Regions from separate parts of the Kocuria sp. UBA1838 genome, predicted to be linked through region 3. Evidence: riboswitches for the same ligand, from Rfam matches in the RefSeq annotation. Region 3 holds a riboswitch; each other region holds the start of a gene.
What was found. Region 3 has a riboswitch for S-adenosylmethionine ahead of B3I25_RS09455 (O-acetylhomoserine aminocarboxypropyltransferase/cysteine synthase family protein). Riboswitches for the same ligand answer to the same signal wherever they lie in the genome.
Positions count from the first base shown of each region.

Region 1: it holds a riboswitch for S-adenosylmethionine, as region 3 does, so the genes downstream of both, B3I25_RS11880 (MetQ/NlpA family ABC transporter substrate-binding protein) here and B3I25_RS09455 (O-acetylhomoserine aminocarboxypropyltransferase/cysteine synthase family protein) in region 3, are expected to answer to the same signal.
Region 2: it holds a riboswitch for S-adenosylmethionine, as region 3 does, so the genes downstream of both, B3I25_RS01635 (methylenetetrahydrofolate reductase) here and B3I25_RS09455 (O-acetylhomoserine aminocarboxypropyltransferase/cysteine synthase family protein) in region 3, are expected to answer to the same signal.
Region 4: it holds a riboswitch for S-adenosylmethionine, as region 3 does, so the genes downstream of both, B3I25_RS04375 (bifunctional o-acetylhomoserine/o-acetylserine sulfhydrylase) here and B3I25_RS09455 (O-acetylhomoserine aminocarboxypropyltransferase/cysteine synthase family protein) in region 3, are expected to answer to the same signal.

Region 1 covers NZ_DDIY01000019.1:38,108-40,281, reverse strand. Annotated here, with positions in the region: gene B3I25_RS11885 (methionine ABC transporter ATP-binding protein) at 1-314, opposite strand, end outside; gene B3I25_RS11880 (MetQ/NlpA family ABC transporter substrate-binding protein) at 311-1,195, opposite strand; SAM riboswitch class IV at 1,292-1,406, opposite strand; gene dxr (1-deoxy-D-xylulose-5-phosphate reductoisomerase) at 1,460-2,174, opposite strand, start outside.
Region 2 covers NZ_DDIY01000003.1:157,685-159,858, reverse strand. Annotated here, with positions in the region: gene B3I25_RS01635 (methylenetetrahydrofolate reductase) at 1-920, opposite strand, end outside; SAM riboswitch class IV at 1,001-1,117, opposite strand; gene B3I25_RS01630 (hypothetical protein) at 1,167-1,475, shown strand; gene B3I25_RS01625 (thermonuclease family protein) at 1,599-2,174, opposite strand, start outside.
Region 3 covers NZ_DDIY01000017.1:76,952-79,125, forward strand. Annotated here, with positions in the region: gene B3I25_RS09455 (O-acetylhomoserine aminocarboxypropyltransferase/cysteine synthase family protein) at 1-1,230, opposite strand, end outside; SAM riboswitch class I at 1,292-1,389, opposite strand; gene B3I25_RS09460 (succinate dehydrogenase/fumarate reductase iron-sulfur subunit) at 1,760-2,174, opposite strand, start outside.
Region 4 covers NZ_DDIY01000006.1:250,487-252,660, reverse strand. Annotated here, with positions in the region: gene B3I25_RS04375 (bifunctional o-acetylhomoserine/o-acetylserine sulfhydrylase) at 1-962, opposite strand, end outside; SAM riboswitch class IV at 1,039-1,159, opposite strand; gene B3I25_RS04370 (hypothetical protein) at 1,124-1,435, opposite strand; gene B3I25_RS04365 (VOC family protein) at 1,624-2,174, shown strand, end outside.

The sequences.
Region 1 (2,174 bases), on a different contig from region 3:
TTGAACTGCTGGAAGATCATCCCGATCTTGCGGCGGATGGGCGCCAGCTGGGACTCGCTGCGCCCGTCCACACGGTTACCGGCGACCTCGAGCGTCCCGGACGAGATCGGTTCCAGGCCGTTGATCAGCCGCACGAGGGTGGACTTGCCCGCCCCCGAGTAGCCGATCACCGCGAAGATCTCACCGCGGCGGATGTCCAGGTCCACGGAGTCCACCGCGGTCACGGTGCGCGGGCGGCGTTTGGACCCCGTGACGAAGACCTTGCTCACGTCCCGGAAGCTGACCAGGGTGTCCGCCGTGGCGGACGGGCTCACTTGGTCTGCTCCTTGAGGTCCTGCGAGTAGCGGGCCAGCAAGTCCTTGAGCTCCTGCTGGTCCACCTTGGTGGGCACCGCGGTGCCCTTGGTCTCGGTCTTCTCGGCGTCCTGGACCTTGTCGTCGTAGTAGAAGCTCGCGACCTTCTTCAGGGTCTCGTTGTCCGCGTTCGCCTCGGTCGCGGCGAAGAGGTTGTCGTACACCTTGGCACTGTCCGCGGTGGGATCGTCCTGAGCCAGCGCGGACTCGGGATCGATGTTGGCGCGGTCCAGGAAGTCGTTGTTGACCACGGAGGCGGCCACGGAGTCCATGGACAGCACGGTCTGCTCGGCGGAGACCGGGCGGACCGTGACCTTGGACTTGGCGGTGTCGATGTCCTGCTCGGTGGGGGCGATCGTGTCCTTGGTGAACTCCACGAGACCCTGCTGGTGCAAGAGGTTCAGGGCGCGGGACAGGTTGATCGAGTCGTTCGGCACGGCGATCTCGTCACCCTGCTTGAAGTCACCCACGGATTTCACGCTCTTGGAGTACAGCCCCAGCGGGAAGATGGACGTGGAGCCCACGGGAGTGATGGTGTCCCCGGAGTTGTTGTTGTAATCGGCGAGGTACGCGATGTGCTGGAACCAGTTCATGTCGATGTCACCGCTCTTCAGAGCGGGGTTCGGCTGGCTGTAGTCACTGAAGTCCACGTACTCGACCGTGATGTCGTTGTCCGCGGCGACCTGCTTTAACGCGTCCTGCACGGGGGTCGAGCCCACGATCCCGACGGTGATCTTGCCGTCCGCGGCCGGGTCCGAGTTGTCGGAGCCGCCGCCGCACGCGGTGAGGGTGAGGCCCAGGGTGGTGGCCAACACGACGGGAATCAAACGCTTGGTTCGCATGATCATGCCTTTCCAGGGGTCTGTGACGGGGACTCGCGGGGCGAACAGTCCCCCCTGGATGAGGGCACACGGGACGGGCACGTGCTGATTTCCGGGGAACCGCACTTGCCGTGATCTGTTGCAACCGCGACCGGATGGTCATCTGGGGCACCCCGCTACGGGAGAGGGTTGCCGTCCGGCCAGCCAGAGCTACGCGCCGGATCTCGTCATCCACTCGGAATTTTAGCACGGCCCTGCCATGGGCCGGCGACCGCCGGAAGGGCCCTATGCCATCCCGGCGATACGTTCGTCCGCGCGGGCCCGGGCCCACTCCTCCGCCCCCAGGACGTCCTCGAGGGTGGGCCGCGTGACGCCGTCGTGATCCTCCAGCACACGCTCGACCATGTCCACGATCTGCATGAAGCCGAGCGCCCCGCGGTGGAACGCGTGCACGGCCTGCTCGTTGGCGGCGTTGAACACCGCGGGCCACGTCCCGCCGCGCGAACCCGCGTGCTTCATGAGCTCCACGGCGGGGAACGCCTGCGAATCGAGCGGTTCGAACGTCCACTGTGCGGCCCGGGTCCAGTCGCACCCCGCGGCGGCGCCGGTCACGCGGTGGGGCCAGCCGATTCCGAGCGCGATGGGCAGGCGCATGTCCGGCGGGGACGCCTGCGCCAGGGTGGATCCGTCCACGAACTCCACCATGGAGTGCACGACCGATTGCGGATGCACCGTGACGTCGATCCGGTCCAGGGGGACGTCGAACAGTAGGCTCGCCTCGAGCACCTCCAGTGCCTTGTTGACCATGGTCGCGGAGTTCGTGGTGACCATGACCCCCATGTCCCACGTGGGGTGCTGCAGGGCCTGTTCGGGTGTCACGCGCGTGAGCTGCTCGCGCGTCATGCCGCGGAACGGTCCGCCGGACGCCGTGAGCACGAGCCGGCGCACCTCGGAGGCCGTCCCGGAGCGCAGGGCCTGGGCGATCGCCGAGTGTTCGGAG
Region 2 (2,174 bases), on a different contig from region 3:
GCGGCATCCCGGACCCGCAGGTGCTCCAGGATGGTCAGCGCCGCCTCGGGGCGGTTGAACGTGTACAGGTGGAAACCGGCGCAGCCCAGATCCATGAGGTCGTCGATCAGGGACAGGGTGGCCGCGACCCCTCGGTGGCGCAGTTCCTCAGGAGTGTCGGCGCGCAGGAACCGGGTGAGGCGTTCCGGGACCCGGACCCCGGTGATCTCGGTCATGCGCTGCAACCGTTGCGGGTTGCTCAGCGGCATGAGCCCGGCGACCACGGGGATGTGGATGCCCTCCGAGCGCGCGCGTTCCAGGAACGTGGCGTAGTCCTCGGGTTCGTAGAGCACCTGCGTGATCGCGTAGTCCGCACCGGCCTCCTGCTTGTCCCACAGGGACGCGAGATCCGCCTCGAAGTCGCGGCCACGCGCGGGGGACGGGTAGCACGCCACCGACACGGACAGCGGTCGCTGACCCGGGCGGAACCCGGTGCCGAAGCGACGTCGTTCGACGTCCCGGATCAGCTCCACCAGTTGGGAGGCCCGGCCCAGGCCACCCGCGGGGGTCCGCCATTCCCCGGTACCCAGGGGCGGGTCGCCGCGCAGCGCGAGGAGGTCGCGAACGCCGTCGTCCAGCAACTGGTCCACGGCGCGCTCGAGACCCGCGCGGTCCGTGCCACCGCACGTGAAGTGCGCCATGACCGGGGTCTTGGTCGTGCGGCGCAGGTGGCGCAGCGCCTCGCGGGAGACGCCGTGATGGCCGGCGTGACCGTGGGTGACGGAGAAGAAATCCGGCCCGGCCTGGGCCATGGCGTCGATGTTGCGCCACACAGTGTCCGGGTCCGCGGTGGGCCGCGGCGGGAACACTTCGAACGAGACGAGCGTGGAGCGGCGCGGGCGCCGGACCAGCCAGGACGTCCCCGTGGGCGGGCCAGTCACGGGCGCGGGTTCTGACGCTGCGAGGGGTGCGGGCATATAAAAAATCCTCCGGCCTTAGGACGCCGGAGGACGAGCTCCGAGCGCCGTACTTGCCGACCACGCGGTTGCGCGGCGGCCGGATCCTCATCTGGGGCACCCCACTACAGCTGGAGGGTTGCCGCCCGGCTAGCCAGAGCTTCGCACCGGGACTCATGATCCTTTGTTACGAGTAAGCGTAGCACAGCCCCGTGACGAGGCCCACGAACGATGACGGAACCGCCGGCCTCCCGCCGCGCTCGTCTTCCCAAGCGGGCGGAATGGACCGCACGGGGGCACCTGGGCCCTGCCGTGGTCATCCTGCCCCACGACGTGCAGGACATGAAGATGCCCGAGTTGGGACCCGAGAACTGGGTCTCGCGCTCGATAGCCGCGGCGCCGGCCGCGGGCGGGTCCGCGTCCTCGCAGGCACCCGCTCCGACGACGACGCCGTCCCCCTTGCGCAGCGCGACCGCCAACCCCGGTCGTCACGAACCCTGGGACCTGCCGGGAGCGACGTCGTCCACGCAGGAACCCTGAGTTCGGGCCGCCGTGCATCCGGCGGCTCGCCGGTGCACCCGCGTGACGAAAGCGCGGCGAAAAGCAGGGACGCCCACCCGGTCAACCGACCGGTTGAGCGCGCCTTGGCGTGTCATCAGCGACTCAGCACGGGTGCCAGACCTTGCCTCCCGGTTCGTAGCACCGGGGGCCGGTGTAACCGGGATAGCCGCCATCACTCTCGGGAGCCGGGGGCACGTGGGGTGCCGCCGGCAGCTGCGGGGCAGCAGGTACCCGGGGCGCGGCCGGTAGCTGAGGTGCCGCGGGCTGCGCGGGGGCGGGGTCGTAGTTGTAGCTTGGTTGCGGAGCGGGATTGGGCTGGGGTGCCGGATCGCCCACGGCGACCTCGTCCTCCACGACCGCGGGAGGCGCCTCGAGCGTCGGCGTGGGAGTGGGTGTGGAGGACGGGGTGGGACTCGGCGTCGCGCTCGGGCTCGCGGTGCTCGAAGTTGTGGTGCCGGGGGATGCGGATTCCCCCGGCGGCGCGCAGTCCTGCTTCGGGTCGAAGAAACCGACCTGCATGGCCTGGGCCACGTTGTACGCGCTGTCCATCTCTCGCCGGTACGTGCTGTTGGCGCCCACGGTCATGGGCGTTGCCAGGCCCGCCTTGACGAGTGCCTGGTTGGCGTTCAACCCGTCGTCGTCGCGGGTCACTCGTGCGAGGGTGCGGCCGTAGCGGTC
Region 3 (2,174 bases):
GATCCGGATCAGGTCCTCCTTGACCCCGCCCGCGGCGAGCTGTTCGGAGCTCAACTGCTGGTGGGTCGTGGATGCGGGGTGCAGCACAAGGGTGCGGGCGTCCCCGATGTTGGCCAGGTGTGAGGCCAGTTGCAGGCTCCCGATGAATCGGGCGCCCACCTCACGGCCGCTCAACTCGTCCGTGCCGGCCACACCGAAGGCGAAAACGGATCCGATGCCGTGGGGCAGGTACTTCTGCGCGCGTTCGTGGTGGGGGTGGCCCTCGAGTCCCGCGTAATTGACGTAGGAGATGCGTGGATCCGTGGCGAGCCACTGCACGACCTCCTGCGTGTTGGCCACGTGGGCGTCCATGCGCTGGGGGAGGGTCTCCACACCCTGCAGCAGGTTCCACGCGGCCTGCGGGGTCAAGGACGGCCCGATGTCCCGCAGCTGCTCCGAACGCAGTTTGGTCAGGAACCCGTACTCACCGAAGTTCCCCCACCACGTCACGTTGTTGTACGAGGGAACCGGTTCGGTCATGGCCGGGAACTTCCCGTTGCCCCAGTCGAAGCGGCCGGATTCGACCACCACGCCGCCCAGAGTGTTACCGTGCCCGCCCAGGAACTTGGTGATCGAGTGGATCACGATGTCCGCGCCGTGCTCGAACGGGCGGCACAGGTACGGGGTGTTGAGCGTCGCGTCCACGATGAGCGGCACGCCTGCTTCGTGGGCCACCGCGGCGAGCCCCTCCAGATCCGCGATCTCCCCGGAAGGGTTGGCCACGAGCTCGGTGTACACGGCCTTGGTGTGTTCGGTGATCGCGGCCTTGTAGTCGGCGGGCTCGGTCCCGGGGACGAAGGTGGTCTCCACACCGAAGCGACGCAGGGTCACGTCCAGCTGGGTGACCGTTCCGCCGTAGAGCTGGGACGAGGCCACCACGTGGTCACCCTGGCCACACAGCGCGGCGAACGTGATGAACTCGGCGGCCATCCCGGAGGACGTGGCGACCGCCCCGATCCCGCCCTCGAGGGAGGCGATGCGCTCTTCCAAGGCCGCCACGGTGGGGTTGCCGATGCGCGAGTAAATGTTGCCGTACTTCTGCAGCGCGAACAGGTTGGCGGCGTCGTCGGCGTCCTTGAAGACGAACGAGCTGGTCTGGTAGATGGGCACGGAGCGGGCGCCGTGCTCGGCGTCCGGGGTGCCGCCGGCGTGCAGGGCGCGGGTGCGGAAACCGAACTGGTGCTCGGCCATGGATGTCCTCCTCGTCGGCCGGGTACGGCTCCCGTCCGACAGCTGCCCGGGGCCGCGCAGCACTCCATCGGTCCTGGCGGTAGCACCGTGCAGTTGGCCGAGCACTGCGGGTTGCTGCGGCGTCATGGATCCAGGTCTCTCGGCCGCTCGGGATGGTGCGTCTATTGTGTCGCGCGCGTGGGTGACGGACCAAACCGTGCGGATCGCAGCCGCCCGAAAGCGGGTGCGATTGATTCAGAGGGCGCGCGCCACGGGTGCCCCGCCGCGAAGGTCACGCTACAGAACAGGTTCCAGCGTTCTCTGGCCCGCAGGATCCCGGATGCCACGGTGGTCGAGGACTCACGCTCGGCGGCCCGCACCACCACGCGTCCCGCCGGGCCGTTGCGGCTGCCCTTTCCCCGGTGGCGGAAGGGCTGACCCGCCCGTCCGCGGTTCGGCCCCCGGTCGGTGGGGCCCGCGGTGAAAGCGGTGAACTTCCCGCCCTTGGGGTCGCCGACTGCTGGTGAGCTCGCTGGCTTCGGGGCGGAACTCAGCCGTACTTCTCGGGGTCTTTCCGGCGCAGGTTCTCCCGCGCCACCGCGGTGAGGTTCTCGAGTGGCAGCCCCGCCGGGCAGACCTCCGTGCAATCGCCCAGCAGGGAGCACGGGCCGAACTCGTGCTCGGCGGCGTCGAGCACCTTGCTCGAGCGCTCGTCGCGTTCCTCGGGCGTCTTGGCGAGCGGCGGCAGTTCCTTGAGCAGCGTGCCCACGTAGAGCTGGCCCGAGCCGTTGGGGCACGCGGCCACGCACGCGCCGCAGCTGATGCACCCAGCGGTGTTCAATGCCTTCATCGCGACCGGGAACTTGGCCTCCTTGGCCACGCGCCGCAGGGCCTTCTTGTCCACGGACAGGTCCTTCTTGACCGGGAACGCTCCCGCGCGCAGGGGCTCGATGAAGATCTCGTCC
Region 4 (2,174 bases), on a different contig from region 3:
ACCTTCTGCGCGTTGGCCACGTGACGTTCCATGCGCAACGACAGCGTCTCGATGCCCTGCTCGATCAAGAACGCGTTGAACGGAGAGATCGAGGTCCCCAGATCGCGCAGCAACTGCACGCGCGCTTTGAGGATGTACGAGAGGTTGACGCCGAAGGCCCCGTCGGCACCGAGATCGCGGGCGTAGACGAGTCCGTTGTACGTCTCGTCCGGTTGGTTGAAACCGGGGAAGCGCTCAGGGTCCCGCGAGTAGTCGAACGCTCCGGTGTCCACGATGAACCCGCCGATCGCCGTGCCGTGGCCGCCCAGGAACTTGGTGGCCGAGTGCAGCACGATGTCCGCGCCCCACTCGATGGGCCGCACCAAGTAGGGCGTGGCGATCGTGTTGTCCACGATGAGCGGGACACCCGCCTCGTGGGCGATCCCGGCGATCGTCTCGATGTCGAACACGTCGTTGCGGGGGTTCGGGATGGATTCACCGAAGAACGCCACGGTGTTCTCGCGCACCGCGTCCCGCCACTGCGCGGGATTGTCCGGGTCCGAGACGAACGTGGTCTCCACGCCCATGCGCGGCAGCGTGTGCTTGAGCAGGTTGTACGACCCGCCGTACAGGGACGGGCTGGCCACCACGTGGGTCCCGGCGCCGCCCAGGTTGAGGATCGCGAGCGTGGCCGCGGCCTGCCCGGAGGAGACCATCAGGGCCCCCACGCCGCCCTCGAGGGACGCGACCCGGTTCTCCACGACCTCCGTGGTGGGGTTGGTCAGGCGCGAGTAGATGGGACCCATCTCCTCGAGCGCGAACCGGGCCGCCGCCGTGCGGGCGTCCGGGAACACGAAGGACGTGGTCTGGTGGATCGGCAGGGCGCGCGACCCGGTCACAGGGTCGGGGTTCTGGCCCGCGTGGATCTGTCGGGTCTCGAACGACCAGCCCTGGGGATTGTCGGGGGTGGGAGCGGTGCTCATGGCCGTACTCCTTCTCGGAAGGATCAGGGGTCCGGTGGCGATCCGCACGGTGCCCGTGCTGTGACCGGGCACCAATGACCCGCGCTTGCCGCACGACGTCGGTCGACGCCACGGCCAGGTCCTCACCCAGGGCACCCCACCGCGGAAGGGAGGGTTGCCGGTCAGCTAGCTGGGGCTTCGCGCTGACTCTCGTGACCTATTACCTCATTGTCCGAACCCGGCGGGGCGGGAGTCAAGCCGGGGACGCTGCGAGCGGGCTCGGGGTCAGTGGCCGCTCGTTCCTGCTGTTCCATCTCCCGGGTGTGCAGTTCCCGGTCCTTCGTCTCACGTGGATGGAAGTAGAACAGACCCGTGAGCACCGCGATCACGAACACCGCGAGCATCACGAAGAACAACGGCCCCACACCGGTCAGGTAGATGACGGGGATGGCCAGCGCCGTGACCAACCCGCCCCCGAAGAACGGTTCGAACACCAGCCTTTGAGACGCGCGTCTCGTTGACCTGGACCAACACAGTCGCCGCCCGGATCAGCCGTCCCGATGCCAGGTCTCGGGAGGTGCGGAGAGCCTGCCCTGCCCACCGGACCGGGCGGCGCAGGTCACACACTCGCCGGGCTCGCGCTCGATTTGGTGGCCCGTGTGGCCGGTGCCACCATGGCGTCATGAACTTGGATCACGTTTCCTTCGCGGCTCAGCCCGACGGCCTCGAGGCCACCACCGAACGCATCGCGAACCGGTTGGGGATCGAACCGGTCAAGGGCGGTGTGCACCCCCGTTTCGGCACCCGGAACATGATCCTGCCGCTCACCGACCACCAGTACGTGGAGGTCGTCACGGTGCTCGAGCACCCCGCCGCGGAGAAGGCGCCGTTCGGTCAGGCCGTCCGTGCCCGTTCTGACGCCGGCGGCGGCTGGCTCGGCTGGGTCGTAGAGGTCCCCGACCTCGCGCCCTTCGAGGCCAAGCTGGGCCGCCCCTCCGTGCCCGGTGGCCGGTTGTTCCCCGACGGTCGGCAGCTCGAATGGCATCAGATCGGCGTGAAGGGTTTGATCTCCGACCCGCAGTTGCCGTTCATGGTGCACTTCGATTCCGAGGACGAGATGCACCCGTCCCAGGCGCGGATCACGGACGTCCGGTTGAGCGGAATGGAGATCGCCGGCTCCCCCGACCGCGTCACGGAGTGGCTCGGCGGTCCCGTGGAGGACGTCCTGGGCTC